3 regions of the Exiguobacterium sp. SH4S7 genome follow, and region 3 is predicted to be linked to each of the others. Evidence: riboswitches for the same ligand, from Rfam matches in the RefSeq annotation. Region 3 holds a riboswitch; each other region holds the start of a gene.
What was found. Region 3 has a riboswitch for S-adenosylmethionine ahead of EVJ29_RS12110 (Na+/H+ antiporter NhaC family protein). Riboswitches for the same ligand answer to the same signal wherever they lie in the genome.
Positions count from the first base shown of each region.

Region 1: another riboswitch for S-adenosylmethionine. It lies ahead of mtnK (S-methyl-5-thioribose kinase); the one in region 3 lies ahead of EVJ29_RS12110 (Na+/H+ antiporter NhaC family protein).
Region 2: another riboswitch for S-adenosylmethionine. It lies ahead of EVJ29_RS01690 (methionine ABC transporter ATP-binding protein); the one in region 3 lies ahead of EVJ29_RS12110 (Na+/H+ antiporter NhaC family protein).

Region 1 is NZ_SJUT01000003.1:273,192-278,798, forward strand. It holds gene EVJ29_RS08135 (GNAT family N-acetyltransferase) at 1-259, shown strand, start outside; gene mtnA (S-methyl-5-thioribose-1-phosphate isomerase) at 368-1,402, opposite strand; gene mtnK (S-methyl-5-thioribose kinase) at 1,399-2,553, opposite strand; SAM riboswitch class I at 2,635-2,737, opposite strand; SAM riboswitch class I at 2,943-3,045, shown strand; gene EVJ29_RS08150 (2,3-diketo-5-methylthiopentyl-1-phosphate enolase) at 3,117-4,271, shown strand; gene EVJ29_RS08155 (2-hydroxy-3-keto-5-methylthiopentenyl-1-phosphate phosphatase) at 4,268-4,918, shown strand; gene EVJ29_RS08160 (methylthioribulose 1-phosphate dehydratase) at 4,915-5,532, shown strand; gene EVJ29_RS08165 (cupin domain-containing protein) at 5,546-5,607, shown strand, end outside.
Region 2 is NZ_SJUT01000001.1:339,458-345,064, forward strand. It holds gene EVJ29_RS01665 (hypothetical protein) at 1-486, shown strand, start outside; gene EVJ29_RS01670 (arsenate reductase family protein) at 532-885, shown strand; gene gcvH (glycine cleavage system protein GcvH) at 934-1,317, shown strand; gene EVJ29_RS01680 (PTS transporter subunit IIC) at 1,362-2,417, opposite strand; gene EVJ29_RS01685 (thioredoxin family protein) at 2,608-2,865, shown strand; SAM riboswitch class I at 3,318-3,423, shown strand; gene EVJ29_RS01690 (methionine ABC transporter ATP-binding protein) at 3,502-4,530, shown strand; gene EVJ29_RS01695 (methionine ABC transporter permease) at 4,520-5,182, shown strand; gene EVJ29_RS01700 (MetQ/NlpA family ABC transporter substrate-binding protein) at 5,212-5,607, shown strand, end outside.
Region 3 is NZ_SJUT01000006.1:168,227-173,833, reverse strand. It holds gene EVJ29_RS12115 (GGDEF domain-containing protein) at 1-1,291, shown strand, start outside; SAM riboswitch class I at 1,390-1,485, shown strand; gene EVJ29_RS12110 (Na+/H+ antiporter NhaC family protein) at 1,557-2,840, shown strand; gene EVJ29_RS12105 (TVP38/TMEM64 family protein) at 2,877-3,509, opposite strand; gene trhO (oxygen-dependent tRNA uridine(34) hydroxylase TrhO) at 3,733-4,674, shown strand; gene EVJ29_RS12095 (divergent PAP2 family protein) at 4,792-5,217, shown strand; gene EVJ29_RS12090 (PucR family transcriptional regulator) at 5,322-5,607, shown strand, end outside.

The DNA of each region.
Region 1 (5,607 bases), on a different contig from region 3:
CCTCGGTTTAGGCATGAAGCCAGGTCTGACCGGAAACGGGACCGGACGAGCGTTCGTCACCTCGATTCTTGATTTCATCGAATCTACGTTCGACCCAAATCGTATCACCTTGTCGGTTGCCACGTTCAACGCGCGGGCGATTCGCGTGTATGAAGCTTGCGGGTTTCGACAAGTGGCTTCGTTTCAACAAGACACGAACGGGAGTACGTTCGACTTCATCGCATTAGAACGCAAAAAGCGCCCTCAGGATAGATTCTGAGGGCTTTTCTGCTGCCCGGTGCCTTTGTCGACTAAGTAAATCTGGCCATTCCCGTCTCATACCAAGACGGTCACACTTCATCGTTCGGGCAAGCACGGAGCTGCTGTTTCACACGTGAACCGTTCCCCCTACATGGTGTGTGATCGCTGCTTCATTCGGCTCGAACACGCCCGCTTCGGTGATGAGTCCGGTGATCAGTTCAGGCGGTGTGACGTCAAACGCCGGGTTAAAGACGGTGATCCCGACCGGCGCCGTAGGTTGTCCGCCGATATGGGTCACTTCTAGCGCGCTCCGCTCCTCGATTTGAATCACATCGTCCGCCGTCAAATCGAACGTCGAATGCGGGGCCGCGACGTAAAACGGGATCCCGTAATGTTTAGCCAGGACGGCGAGCTGAAGCGTGCCAATCTTATTGGCGACGTGACCCGTCCGTGTGATGCGGTCAGCGCCGACGATGATGGCGTCGACCCCTTTCGCCTGAATCGTCCAAGCGGCCATATTGTCGGTGATGAGCGTGACGTCGATGTCGGCCTGGTCGAGTTCCCAGACGGTCAGGCGTGCCCCTTGGAGGAGCGGCCGCGTCTCACAAGCGAAGACGTTAAACGCGATACCTCGCTCTTTCCCGACGTAAAACGGAGCGAGCGCAGTCCCGTAACGCGACGTCGCGATCGCCCCGGCGTTACAGATCGTTAAGACGTTCCCCCCTGCTGGCAGCACCGTGAGCGCATGCTCCCCGATGGCCCGATACGTGTCGACGTCTCGCTCGAACAGCGCGATGGCCCGATGTTTGATGTCAGTCGCGATCCTTTCAAAGTCGTCTCCGACGTTGAATCCGAGAAGCGACTCGATCACGTTTTGCAGATTGACCGCCGTCGGACGGGTCGCGATCAACCGACGGCCGACGAGGTCGAGCCGGCGTGTGAAGTCCGGGTCATCTTGAAGCCGGACCGCTTCTTTCGCGAGCACGAATGCGCCGAAATAGGCGATGGCCGGCGCGCCTCGGACTTGTAACGTCTCGATGGCGTGCTCCGCCTGTTCGAGCGTCGCGATCGTCACGTACCGCTCCTCATGGGGCAGTAACGTTTGGTCTAAAATGACGAGCTCGTCCCGGTTCGGGTCGAAGCGAATGTTTTGGACTGTCATACGCGTACCCCCGCTAACAGCGTCACTAAATCATCGATCGAACGGATATCGTGGCGCTGTTTAATGAGCGTCGTGCCGAGCGTGAGCGCTTCCCGTTTCCGCTCGAGCCGGACCGTTTCCGGTAACGTCTCGAGGTCATTGACTCCTGCGAGGCCGATGGCGCGGCGAATCAGTTCGCATCCGGCATAGCCGATCGTGTCGCTAAAGATGGTTTGAAGTAGCTCATCGACGAATCCGTCCGTGTTGAACGGTTCGACCGCCGTCTCAAACTTCGTCCGGAACGTCTTCTCAAACGTCTCCCATACCGTCAATACGTCCGTGAACCGTTCGAACCGTTTGAGTGGGTCATGGAACGTCGATAGCGTCAAATGGGCGACGATTTGCCCGATGTCAAAGCCGAACGGTCCATAAAAAGCGAACTCCGGATCGATGACTTTCGTCTCTTGTTGCGTCGCGAAGATGCTGCCTGTATGTAAGTCCCCGTGCAAGAGCGCGTCGTGTTTCGTGACGAAACCGACTTTCAGTTTCGTGACCTCCACTTTCAATTTCTGGTCACGCCAAAGCGCTTCGACGTCCTGACGGAGCGCGGTTTCGATGTTGTTCGATTCGGCATCTTTGTACGGATCGGTGAAGATCAGTTTTTCAGTGATATCGCATAGTTCCGGGTTGTAATAATCCCGTTCTTTCCGCTTCTTCTCAATCGGGCCGGCCGCATAGTCGGACGTCTCAAACAACGTCTGTCCTAAAAACTCACCGATGTGACGGGCAAGTTCAGGATACGTTTTCCCTTCCAAATAGCCCGTCCGGACGATATCAAAGTCGGACAAGTCTTCTAAAATCGTGTAGGCGAGCGTCCGGTCACTGCCGAGAACGACCGGGACGAAACGCGGGACGACGCTGGCGAATTCGCGCAACGCGAGCTGCTCGATCCACGCCCGTTCAAGTGTGAGCGGCCAACTCTCGCCGACGACTTTCGCATACGGTAGCGCCTGCTTGACGATGAGGCTCGTTTCGCCTTGACGGATGCGGAAGACGAGGTTCAAGTTGCCGTCCCCGATCTCCTCGCAATGCGCGATGCCCCCATCTTCGAGTAACCCTAACGTTCTGACGTGCTCGACGACTGTCTGTTCTGTAAATGGTTGATAAGCCATGTCTGTTTCCCCTTTCGGTATATTCCCCACAAAAAAAGCCCCTTTCTCCGCGAGAAAGAGGCACAGCCGTAACGGTTGTTCCTCTCATCTGTCAGACGTATGTCTGGTGGATGTAGCACCGTGCCTACTGGTCGGTTGCTGCGGCGTCATCGGGCCAATTCCCTCTGCCAACTCGCGATAAGAGTGTCGTATTCGATTGTGTGAACTTGTTGTGATGAATAATACGGACTCGACCCCACCTTTGTCAACGGCAATTTGCTGGAGCAACGGTCACTTTTTTTATGCATATATGGTAACAACGAACTCAAACTTTTTTTCTCAAAAAAAGGAATTGACGAACCGGATATTGTGTGACAAAATTCAATTAAATTTCACAACTTCAAAATACATTCTTATCAAGAGCAGACGGAGGGGACAAGCCCGATGATGTCGCAGCAACCGACCCGATTGGGCACGGTGCTAATTCTTGCAGCGTAAGCTGAGAGATAAGAGTTCATTTTTTTATGATGACCTCTTGCCTCGGCATGGGGTCATTTTTTGTTTGACCGGAAGGAGGAACGAACATGAGTATTACTGCCACATATGAAATCAGCCGGACGGACCGCGTCGCGACTGTCGCCGAGAAAATCGCCCTCGAACTGACCGTCGGCACGTGGACGGAACTGCCTCACCTAGAGCAAGAACAATTAAAGGCGTATCGGGGCGAGATCGTCTCAACGACGCATACGGAAACGACGAGCCGCTTCACAATCCGTTATCCGCTCCATAACGTCACGCCCGACTTCTCATCCATCTTGACGACGACGTTCGGGAAATTATCGCTCGATGACTCGGTACGCTTGATCGACTTAACGTTACCCGAAACGCTTGCATCTGAATTCCCCGGAGCAAAGTTCGGTGTTCAAGGCGTTCGTGAGTTGCTCGACGTCCATGATCGCCCGCTCGTCATGAGCATCTTTAAAGGGATCATCGGCCGTGATTTACGCTTCTTAGAACAGCAACTTCGAGACCAGCTCGCCGGCGGCATCGACATCGTCAAAGATGATGAAATCCTATACGACAACCCGCTCACTCCGTCGCTTGAACGAGCTAAAATCGGAGCGGCCGTCATCCAAGAACAGTTCGAAACGACCGGGAAACGTTCGCTCTATGCCATCACGCTCAGCGGTCCGGTGTTCGGGCTGCGTGACCAAGCGCTCCGCTTGATCGAGGCGGGCGCGACGGCACTGTTGTTCAACGTCTATACATACGGGCTCGACACACTCCGCGAACTCGCGAGCGATCCAACAATTAACGTCCCGATTTTGGCGCACCCGGCGTTCGCCGGCGCCTTGACCGGCTCGATCAGCCACTCGCTCTTGCTCGGAAAATTGATCCGCCTCGCGGGGGCCGACTTGACGCTGTTCCCGTCCCCATACGGTTCACTTGCGACACCATCCGATGAGGCGTTCGCGATTCGGGATAGCAGTGCTCGGCCGCACTGGGCGAAGCCGATTCTACCGGTCCCGTCGGCCGGCATCCATCCGGGGCTCGTCCCGGACATCATCCGTGATTTCGGCACAGACGTCGTCATCAACGCCGGCGGCGGCATCCACGGTCACCCAGACGGCGCGGCCGCCGGGGCCCGGGCGTTCCGACAAGCGATTGAGCAAGTATTGGGCGTGGCGAGCCAGACGAACGAGCTCGAGGCCGCGTTAAAGGCGTGGTCAAAACAATGACGATTCACATCTTGTGTGACTTCGATGGGACGATCACGGCCGAGGACAACATCATCGCTTTGATGCGGGCGTTCGCACCGCCCGAATGGCACGCGCTCAAAGACGATGTGCTCGCTCAAGACATCTCGATCCGCTCCGGGGTCGGGCAGATGTTCCAGCTGTTGCCGAGCGCTGACGCTTCGGCGTACCGTGACTACTTGCTGGACCGCATCACCTTGCGCCCAGGTTTCCCAGCATTTTTGGAAGAGATCCGAGAACATGGCTGGAAGTTCGACGTCGTCAGCGGCGGCATGGACTTTTTCGTGCACCCGATCTTGCAAGACCACGTCGCGCCGGACCACATCTACTGTAACGTCGCCGACTTCTCAGGCGAGACGGTACGCGTCGACTGGCCCTACGCCTGTGACGCGCATTGCACGAATGATTGTGGTTGCTGCAAACCGACAATCGCCCGGACGATCGTCGATCCCGTTGATCGCTTGATCGTCATCGGTGACTCGGTGACCGACTTCGAGATCGCCAAACGGGCCGATTTCGTCTACGCCCGTGGGCAACTCATCACGCTCTGTGAAGCAGAAGGCATCGCCTACGCCCCGTTCGAGACGTTCGACGACATCACCCATCACATGAAGGAGGTGCACGTATGAGCGTGACCGCACGTTGGCTTGAACTCGCCGACATTAAAGACGAACTCGCCGCGCGCGACTGGTTCCCCGGAACGAGTGGCAATTTGGCGATTCGTGTCTCCGACGACCCGCTGACCTTCCTCGTCACGGCGAGCGGACGCGATAAACGAAAACGGACCGCGGACGATTTCGTCCTCGTCGACGCGGCCGGCAGGTTACTTGGCGAACAAACTGGTAAACCGTCCGCTGAGACGCTGTTACACGTCGAGGTGTTCAACAAGACCGCGGCGGCGTGTTCACTCCACGTACATACGGTCGACAACAACGTCATCTCCGAGCTCCATGCCGTGAACGGTGAGGTCGTCTTCACGGGGCAAGAGATCATCAAGGCACTCGGGTATTGGGAAGAGGACGCGGTCGTCCGGGTCCCAATCATCGACAATCATGCCGACATCCCGACGCTCGCGGCCGCCTTCGCGCCTCACGTCCATTCAAGCGCCGGTGCCGTCCTCATCCGTAATCACGGCATCACGGTCTGGGGCGAGACGCCGGCTGCGGCGAAGCGCTATTTAGAAGCATACGAATTTTTGTTCAGCTACACGCTAAAACTACGCGCCTTAGGCGTCCATTCATAAGGAGGAACTATCTATGGCAACTGTCTATTTTCAACAAACTGAAGAGCGTCTCGTCGACCAAACTGAAGTGAACGT
Region 2 (5,607 bases), on a different contig from region 3:
CACAAGATCATGTACGCGGACGGTATTTACGGGGAGTTCGCCGTGTTCGAACTGTTCGAGATGCCACACATCGCCTATACCCCGGGACGGATCGTCTGGAAACGGGATGAAGCGCTCGAATCGTTTGCGACGCCTAAGCTCGTCACGGACGTCCCAGACGCAGCGTATTGCTACGAAGAGGCGCTGACGAACCTGTACGTCGGTCTGCTCCGTGAACGACGCGGAGAGCGTCTCGCCGGCTTCGAACTCATCCAAGTCGCGGCCGTCAACAACGTATTGAAAGCACATGGAGAGACGGGCGACCCGTTCAATCCGACGCGCCGGGTCGAGGCACGGCACCCGGAGCTCGTCGCCGGGCTCAACGAGTGGCTGCCAGGTTACGGCAAGTCGGCCGAAGCGGCCGCGGCGATGTTGCGCTATATCGAAACAAGACATCCGGTCAACGCGACGTTGAAGCGAGAGATCGAACGCTTGCTCGAGGCGTGATTTGCGGGAATGGAGTATGCTACAGTAAAACAAGAGGTGATAAATATGGTGACACTATATGGCTATCCGCCATGCAGTACGTGTAAGAAGGCAGAGAAATGGTTGAAGGAGAACGACGTCGCGTATACATACGTTCATATCGTCGAGGCGACACCGTCAAAAGATGAACTCACGTCGATCTGGCAACAGTCAGGGCTACCGCTCAAAAAGTTTTTCAATACGAGCGGGCAAGTGTACCGCAACGAAGGCATTAAAGATAAGCTCCCGAATTTGTCAGAAGACGAACAAATCGAGCTTTTAGTCAGCAATGGTATGCTTTTAAAGCGTCCAATCGTCACGGACGGTCAAAAATCGACGGTCGGTTTTTCAGAAAAGTCATTTACAGACGTTTGGGGCTAAGTGCTATAATACACATGTGAGTCTAATTTATTTGAGGGGGAAGTCATGATGAGCAAAGTACCTGCAAATCTACGTTATTCAAAAGAACACGAATGGGTTGAAGTGAACGGAAGCGTTGCCCGCATCGGGATCACGGATTTCGCACAAAGCGAACTAGGGGACATCGTGTTTGTGGAACTTCCTGAAGTCGGCGGCACGATTTTGCTCGACGAGCCGTTCGGTTCGGTCGAATCGGTCAAGACGGTGTCTGAACTGTACGCACCGATCTCTGGGAAGATCACGGCGGTGAATGAATCACTCGCGGATTCGCCGGAACTCGTCAACGAAGCACCGTTCGAAGGCGCATGGATGATCGAAGTCGAGTTGAACGATTCAACGGACGTCGACAAACTCATGTCAGCCGAAGAATATGAAGCGATGATTCAAGGCTAACAAAAATCCCGGTTTCTCTTTATGAGAAGCCGGGATTTTTTGATTTAGTCGAAGTCGAGGCGGTAATGTTCAGGCTGGATGAGTGATGTCCGGTTGAACAGTCGGTAGAAGACAATCCCGAGCGTCACCGGAATGAGGCCGAACAAGACGATGACGAGCATGACGTTCCAGAGCGCGAATCCGCCTGGCATCAAGTGCAGGGCGTTGACTGGTCCGATGAGCCCGGAGACGCCGAAGCCGGCGCTGATCGGTGTCCCCTCGATACGGAGGATACCGGCGAGCGCACCGAGAATGGCCGCGTTCGCGAGCACCGGCAGCATCATGATCGGACGGCGGACGAAGTTCGCCATTTGAATTTTCGGTGAGCCGAGGAAGTGAGCGATTGATGTCCCGGTGGCATTCATCTGCCATCCGGCGATGGCGAGACCGAAGCCGGCCGCGACGACACCGAGGTTGGCGGCCCCGGCGGCAACACCGGACAGGCTGATCGCCGTCGCAATCCCGACCGTCGAGATCGGAGAGACGATGATGAGCGAGAAAGCCATCGCGATCAACATACCCATCATAATCGGCTGGAGTTCAGTCATCGTCATGATGATGGTGCCGATGTACGTCGTGATCTGTGAGATATAAGTGAGGAGGAATGTACCAATCCCTCCGGCGACGACGATGACCGTCATCGGTAAAACGAGGACGGTGTACGTCTTTAAGCGTGGCGACAGCTGCATGACCATATATGTCGCAAGTGCGGCCGTCACGCCGGCCGTGATGACGTCACCGATTCCGGCCATGAGGAACGCACCTTCCTCGATGCGGATGGCGCCGCTCCCGACCTGGGTCGCAATGCCGATCGTGCCGGCCTCGAGCGCAGAACGTCTGAACTGCATGGCGACGGCTACACCGATGATGACGGGTAAGAGGCGCATCGCGATCGTCGTCGCATCTAAGATGAACTGTAAAGACGGAAAATACGGTAAGATGGCTTTCGTTAATTCACCGAGCAATGCGCTCGGGATGAGGGCGATTAAAATAGCGAGACTGAGTCCGTTCAATACGTTCATCAAAAATTGTTTGCCTGTCAGTTTCGTTTGTTCCGTCATGAGTCGATTCACCTGTCCTTTTCTACGTATACGCTGTTATGTACGAAAGCGTTAAAGTTAATGACCATACTATGCCTCTTTTCGTGAAGCGTCAACAGGAAATGTTGAACGATTCAGAAAATTCGTGGGGTGAGCACAACTTTTGAACAGATCGGCTCACATTCATATACTTATAAAAGAGGTGAGAACAATGATTACAGACGGATTGTTATATATATACGCCCCGATGTGTGGAACATGCGCTGTGGCCGAGCGGATGCTCGCCGTCGTCGAAGCGGTCGACCCGACACTCGCGATTGACAAGCAGGACGCCAACTTTATCCCGCAAGAGTTAGAAGCGTATCAAGTCATGAGCGTACCGGCGCTGTTAAAGCTTAAAGACGGCCAAGTCGAAGACCGATTATATGCGTTTCAAAACGTGCAGCACGTCCTATCTTTCGTTAAATGAGATAGGATGATTAGAATAATCAGAAAATTTTAAATAATCAGTTGACACAGAAAGTTCACGAATGGTATATTCATTACAACATCTTACTTGAACACAATATAGGACGAGATTCTCCAGCCATCAAGACGTTTTAGAACAGCCGGTGCATCACTTTACGCGACTTTTAGGTGGACCTTCCCTTCGATTGTCCCCCAAAAAAATCAAGCGCAGGGACACCTACCGCGTAACCGCATGGTACGTTCTAAGGCCGAGTGATGGATGGCTTGAATCCCCCATATAAGGATGAACACTCTGATCGGGCAAAAGAGTTTCATCTATGGGTTGTCCTTCCGTGACTCAAGGTGCTACGTTCTGTGTCATCCTCGGATGGCACCTTTTTTTGATTTTTCGCACAAAATAGTTTGACATGAAAATAATGTGTCGCTATTATAAAGCTAATCGAATAAACAACACTCTTATCAAGAGAGGCTGAGGGACTGGCCCTATGACGCCCAGCAACCGCGGAGCAATCCGAAATGGTGCTAATTCCAGCAAGGTGAGAACCTTGGAAGATGAGAGCAATCGTTGTCCGTACCGATAAAGTACGCACGTTTGCTCAAACGTGTGTACTTTTTTTGTTGTCAGGAGGGAAAGGTATTGATTCAATTACGTAATGTGGCCAAATGGTTCGACACGAAGAACGGTCGAGTCCAGGCGGTCGATGATGTGTCGCTCACAATCGAGAGCGGCGAAATTTTTGGAATAATCGGATATTCAGGGGCGGGGAAGTCGACGCTCATCCGTCTGCTCAACCGACTCGAGTCACCGTCAAGCGGTGAAATCGTCGTCGCAGGGAGCGAGCTGACGAAGCTCACTCCGAAAGAACTGCGTGGGGTGCGCAAAAACGTCTCGATGGTATTCCAACACTTCAACTTATTATGGTCGCGCACGGTCGCTGAGAACATCAGCTTCCCGCTCGAACTGATCGGGGTACCGGCCAGTGAACGTAAACGCCGCGTCCAAGAGCTCGTCGATCTCGTCGGTCTCGCCGGACGTGAAGACAGCTATCCGTCGCAACTATCGGGCGGTCAAAAACAGCGAGTCGGGATTGCCCGCGCGCTCGCTACAAATCCAGACGTGCTCCTCTGCGATGAAGCGACGAGCGCACTCGACCCGAAGACGACCGATTCGATTCTCGAACTGCTCGTCAGCATCAATAAGAAACTCGGACTGACGATCGTCCTCATCACCCATGAGATGCACGTCATCCAAAAAATCTGTCATCGCGTCGCCGTCATGGAGGCAGGGAAAGTCGTCGAGACCGGCCAAGTCGCGGACGTGTTCCAACATCCGGAACAGCCGATCACGAAAGAGTTCGTCAAACAGATCGGTGCCGTCGACGACATGTCGCTCACGTTCGAGCATTTGAAAGCACGTTATCCGAGTGGCCAAATCGTCAAACTCAAGTTCTTGAACGAGACGGCCGAACAGCCGATTTTATCGGAAGTGTTGAAACAGCACGACATCGGCTTCAACATCATCGGCGGTAACGTGACGCAGTCGCAAGTCGGCGCGCTCGGGACGCTATTCATCCAATTGATCGGAGAGCCGGCTGAAGTCGAGCGGGCCATCGCCTCAATCCGATCGCAGGCAGTGGAAGTGGAGGTAGAAAGCGATGTTTCCTAATGTAGATTGGCAAGTCATGCTCGAACAGACGTGGGAGACGCTCTATATGACGCTCGTCGCAGGAGCCGCGACATTCGTCATCGGTCTCGCCCTCGGCATGCTCTTATATGTCACGAACGAACCGCTCATGATGAAGAATCGTCCGATTTACACGATCATCAGTGCGGTCGTCAACGTGTTCCGCTCGATCCCGTTCATTATTTTGATCATCTTGCTCATTCCGTTCACGCTCCTTCTCGTTGGAACGATGCTCGGTTCGACGGCGGCGCTCCCGGCGCTCATCATCGGTGCGGCCCCGTTTTATGCACGGATGGTCGAGCTCGCACTCCGCGAAGTCGATCGCGGTGTCATCGAGGCGGCCGAGTCGATGGGCGCGACGAAATGGCAGATCGTCTATAAAGTGTTGTTCCCGGAAGCACTCCCGGCCATCGTGTCAGGCATCACCGTGACGATCGTCGCCATCGTCGGTTACACGGCCATGGCCGGAGTCGTCGGCGGTGGTGGTCTCGGGAACTTAGCGTTCCTCGAAGGGTTCCAGCGTTCACAAAGCGACGTCACGTTCGTCGCGACCGTATTGATCTTAGTCATCGTCTTCGTCGTTCAGTTCATCGGCGATCGACTCGTCTCAAAAATCGATAAGCGATCAGCTTAATCAAATACAATCATATGGAGGGTTTTATAATGAAATCATGGAAAACAGTACTCGGATTGACAGCAGCTTCAGCACTCACAATTCTCGCGGCATGTGGCGGCGGGGACTCGGAATCAGGCTCGGGCGACGATAAGACGCTCATCATCGGCGCGTCGAACGTACCACACGCCGAGATTTTAGAGCACGTCCAAGACGAATATGAAGAAAAAGGCTACACGCTTGAAATCAAGAAGTTCCAAGACTACGTGCTCCCGAACAAGACGCTCGCAGCTGGCGAACTCGACGCGAACTACTTCCAACACGAGCCGTACCTCGAGTCACAAATGGCTGAGAACAAAGACTATAAATTCGCTTCAGCCGGCGGCGTCCACATCGAGCCGATCGGTGTCTACTCACAAGACTACAAATCACTCGATGAGCTTCCG
Region 3 (5,607 bases):
GGCCCTCGGAGGTGAAACTGGTCTTGGCTTCTATTCGCAGGATTCGTTCGTTCCGCTCGTCGGTCTGATCATTGCCATCATTTTGAACACGGTCGTCCAGAAGTATCAGGTCGGCTGGTGGTTCCGCGTCGATATCCCGGTCCGTGATTTTTTGAGCATCGCGTTTTACACATACATCGTCAGTTTGGTCTTCATCTTCGCCGCGTCGTTCTTCCGTGAGACGAACTTGCTCGTCGTCAGCAGCATCGCGGCCGCCCTCACGTTCTTTATTAAGCGGTTGATGATTCAAAAAGGGCGCCAAGACGCGTTCAAGTCATTGATCGAACAGTACGATGAAGCGAAAGAGGCCGTCTCCCTGTCTCAAAGCGAGGCCCAGGCGATTGAAGTGTTCTTGAGTCAATGTGAGCGCCTCAACCAATATGATAAAGGGTTTGTCGAGTTCGTCCTGTTCGACCGAACGCTCTATTTCGATTTGTTGACGCGACAGCCGATCGACCGTCCGCTCGTCTTCGACTTGATGGAAGCGCGCCATCCACACGCCAAGTCTGTCGATTATGAGATGCGCTTCGAATGGGACGCAGCGTTGTCAGATGCGTTTCATGACGATTACCACAGCTTCATCTCGGTCCAGTCAGAAGAGATTGACGGGATTCGCACACGTATCGTCATGATCGGTGAACACGTCTATGGCTATCCGCCCATCATTCAAAACGAGATGGTAAAACTGTTGAAATCGTTCAACCGAACGATCAGCCGATGCCACGAACGCGACCGCCTATACACGGAAAGCCGCACCGATAGCTTGACGCTGCTCGCCAATGCGCGCGCGTTCTACGAGTATGGGATTCAACAAATCTCGGACGGCTCGATGTACCCGATCTCGGTCGCGATGCTCGACATCGACTTCTTTAAAAAAATCAATGACACGCACGGTCACCAAGTCGGAGACAGCGTGCTCCAAGAGTTCGGGCGGCGAATCCGGCAAATGCTCCGGACCGATGACTTTGCGGCCCGTTACGGGGGCGAGGAGTTCATCTTGCTGCTCAATCATTGCGACGTCGACCAAGCCGTCGATATCGCCGAACGGATTCGGCAGAAGATTGAAGATAAGCCGTTCCGTGTCGATGGGGTCGATATTCCCGTGACCGCCTCGATCGGTGTCGATACGATTCAAGCGTTCGGCGACAAACGGCTTGATGATACGATTCGTAACGCTGACCGGGCCCTTTACGTCGGCGGCAAGTACGCCGGTCGTAACCGCGTCGCCCATTACAACTTTTTGACGACATGACTTCCCCCCGCGTCCACTGGCGCAGGGGGATTTCTGTTGACAACCCGATTTGAAACAGGTACGTTAGGAAACGTGTCTAACAACTACATCATGACGACTTTTTATCAAGAGAGACGGAGGGACTGGCCCTTAGATGTCTCGGCAGCGGGTAACCTGTGCCAAATCCAGCGAGCGTTCTGCTCGAAAGATGAAAAGGGTGTCTCTTACAGAGAGAGCCTTTTTCGGAAGGCTCTTTTTTTCTACTCTATGAAATGAGGTGAATCGATTGGAACAACCAACAGCTAACAAATGGGCACTCTTGCCCTTGCTCGTCTTCCTCGTCTTCTTCATCGGGGCGGGTATTTATTATGGCGACTTTTACAAGTTCCCGGTGCTGATCGCGGCGTTGATCGCTTTAATTGTCGCTGCGATGATGACGAAAGGAAGCGTCACTCAGACCGTTGAGCGCATCGCCCAAGGTGCCGGTAATCCAGGCATCTTGATCATGATATTCATCTTCCTGCTCGCCGGTGCGTTCTCGAGCGTCGCCGGTGCAATCGGTGCGATTGACGCGACGGTCAATGCGGCCTTGACGTTCCTGCCACCGTCACTCTTACTGAGCGGACTGTTCGTCATCGCCGCTTTCATCTCGATGGCGATGGGCACATCGACCGGTACGATTGCCGCGCTCGCCCCGATCGCGCTCGGCATCCATCAAGAGAGCGGGGTCAATATCGCGATCGCGGCCGCGGCCGTTGTCGGCGGGGCCATGTTCGGAGACAATTTGTCGTTCATCTCGGATACGACGATCGCCGCCGTCCGGACACAACGGACGAACATGCGCGACAAGTTCCGGACCAACTTTTGGATCGTGCTCCCGGCCGCAATCATCACGACCGTCCTGTTAGCCGTTCTCTCAAGCGGAGAGTCGACGATTGAAGTGGCCGCGTTCGAATGGTACAAGTTGATTCCGTATCTCGCCGTCATCGTCCTCGCCTTGACCGGACTGAACGTCATCCTCGTTTTGCTCGGCGGCATCGCGCTCGCTGGCATCATCGGGCTGATTGACGGAAGCTTGGCCGTCACGTCTTACGTCACGGCGATGGCCGACGGCATGATGGGCATGGCCGAGATCTCGCTCTTGACGTTATTCATGGGCGGACTCGTCGGACTCATCTCGCATAACGGTGGACTCACCTATTTACGAGACGCACTCACGTCACGGATTCAACGCCGGGCTGGTGCGGAATGGAGCATCGCCGGGCTCGTCAGTGCGACGAACGTCGCGACGGCGAACAATACGATCTCGATTCTCGTAGCAGGCCCGCTTGCCGCGAATATCGCCGATACGTATGACATCGAACGGAAAAAGTCAGCGAGCGTACTCGACATCTTCTCGTGCGGGGTACAAGGACTTCTGCCTTACGGGGCGCAGCTCCTCATCGCCGCCGAGTTGACGAACACGGCGTCCCCCGCCCTCGTCCCGTATATGTTCTATCCGTTCCTCCTGTTCATTTGCGGAGGCTTGGCGATCGTCTTCAACTTCCCACGTTTCAAAAAAACCAACTAAGCAAAAATCCTCGAAGGCGGTCGCCTTCGAGGATTTTTATGTTCTCGCTTCACGTTTACGTTTGAGCTCTTCGTTCCGTTTTTTGAAAGCGCGCCGTTTGAGAAGTTCTTCGAGACCCCGGCTGATCGCCCACAATACGAGCAAGAGCAAGCCGAGCATCGACAAGCGGAACGGGCTTTGGATGAACTCTTGCCACTGATCACCGATGACCGAGAAGATGACGACGACGAGCAGTTTCCCGAATCCGGCCGCCAATACGAACGTCCGGAGCGGCATTTGAATCAAGGCGAGTAAGTACGTGATCAAACTGACCGGGATGAACGGCAACGAATATAAGAATCCGAGCGAGATTGGACTCATATGGTTGATGCGATCGAGCCAATAGACACCCTGTTTATGTTTTTCGAGCCAACGCGTCATCGGTTTGCGGAACACGTATCGGACGGCGGCGAACACGAGGAGCGTCCCTGCCAAACTGCCGATCCACGATAAGAGCACACCGAGCCAGAAGCCATACGTGGCCGCGTTCGCCGAGATGATCAAGACGAGCGGGAGGAACGGGAAAATCGCTTCCAGGAACGGGGCCCCGAGTCCAGCCCAAGGACCTCCCGGCAGTCCTTGGAGCCATTCGATGATGTTCAATATATATTGTTGGAGTGATGTGAGCATTTCAGTTTCCACCTTCGGCTTTCGTTACTACCTTTTACCCGAATTCGTTCAAGAGGACGCATCCCCCTGCCCTCCTCAAAAAAAAATAAAAAGTATTTGCGAAATTTCACTGTGATATCTATCATATAATAATGGACTTGTGGTTGCAGGCAAGTTCATTCGTCGAACGACACAACCCAACGTTCGTTTTCCTGCAAAAAACTGAACACAGGGGAGCAATAACATGGAAACAAAACCAATGCGGGTCTTACTGTACTATAAGTACGTCAACATCGAGGACCCAGAAACACTGACACAACAACACCTCAAGTATTGTAAGGACCTCGGGATCAAAGGACGTATCTTGATTTCTTCCGAAGGAATCAACGGGACGTGCTCGGGCACTTGGGAACAAACCGAACAGTACATGAACGACTTGAAAGCCGATCCATACTTCAGCGACATCGAGTTCAAAATCGATGAAGTCGAAGAGCATGCTTTCAAGAAAATCTTTGTCCGTCACAAACAAGAGCTCGTGACGTGGCGCTTTGATGGCGAGTTCGACGTGCCTAAACAACACGGTGCGTATCTCGAACCGGAAGAATGGAAAGAGATGATGAATCGCGATGATGTCGTCATCCTCGACGTTCGTAACAACTACGAGTACGATCTTGGTCACTTCAAAAATGCGATCAAAATCGACGTAGAGGCTTCTCGTTACATGCCAGACTGGCTCGAGGAGAACAAAGACCTCTACGAAGGGAAAACACTTCTCACGTACTGTACCGGAGGCGTCCGTTGCGAGAAATTTACCGCATATATGCGTGACCAAGGTCACGACAACATCTTCCATTTAAAAGGCGGCGTCGCCATGTACGGCAAGGACGAAGCGACGCAAGGTGAAAACTGGGACGGCGAGCTTTACGTCTTTGACGAGCGCATCAACGTCCCGGTCAACACGGTCAATCCGTCAGTCGTTTCAGCATGTATGCACTGCGGAACGAAGACGGTCCGTTACGTTAATTGTGCCAACCCGGTATGTAACGCCCAACACTTCTGTTGTGAAGAGTGTGAGCCGAAACAGATGCGTTCATGCTCGAAAGAGTGTCAGGAGCATCCACGCAACCGCTTTATCATCGAGAACATCGCGGAAAAACTTCAAGAGACTGAAGGCGTCGTCGGGTAACAAAAATCGACCGAATAGCGTCGCGGGCAAATGCCCGCGACGCTATTTTTGACAGAAACTTTACGTCTAGCGCGGCATGGAATCGGGTATAGTGTAGATACTATTGTCAGACAGGAAGTGACTGAATTGCTCTTTAACGAACCGTTACTCGCCGCAATACTGGCCTGGTTTATCGCCCAGGCGGCCAAACTTGTGACCGAACTCATTCGAACACGTGACTTTGAACTTGAAATCATGTTCGCCTCAGGCGGAATGCCAAGCTCCCACACCTCGACCGTCGTCGCGCTCGCGACCGCGATCGGCCGGGCTGAAGGCCTCGACTCAAGCATGTTCGCCCTCGCGCTCACGTTCGCGACGATCGTCATGTACGACGCGACCGGCGTCCGTCAAGCCGTTGGTTTCCAAGCCCGTCTATTGAACGACTATTTTAAAGGGATCAAGCACGACACGCCGATCTTGAACGAACTCGTCGGCCATACACCGTACCAAGTCATCGTCGGCGCATTGCTTGGCCTCGTCGTCGGACTATTTTTCCCAATGTAAAACGATACACATGTCCAGGCATGTCGGTCCCCTCTCAAAAACTGTCCATCTTTTTGTGAACTTTCACAACAGAGACGGTATAGTGATAGAGAGGAGGAATCGACATGCCTTTTTTACAGAAATCATATGAATCACTCGACACGCTTGCCGAAGCGATCGGGCAAGCGATCCGCGCACCGATCACGATCGAAAATCGCCACCATCAGCTACTCGCCTATAGCACGCATCCCGACTCGACCGACCCGGCTAGGATCGCGACCATCATCGGCCGTCGCGTCCCGGAAGCCGTCATCGAAGATTTGTGGGAAAGCGGTATCCTGCAAGAGCTGATCGACCGAGACGAGCCTGTCGTCATCCCGGCCCGGATGGCCATCGGTCTCGGCGAGCGCG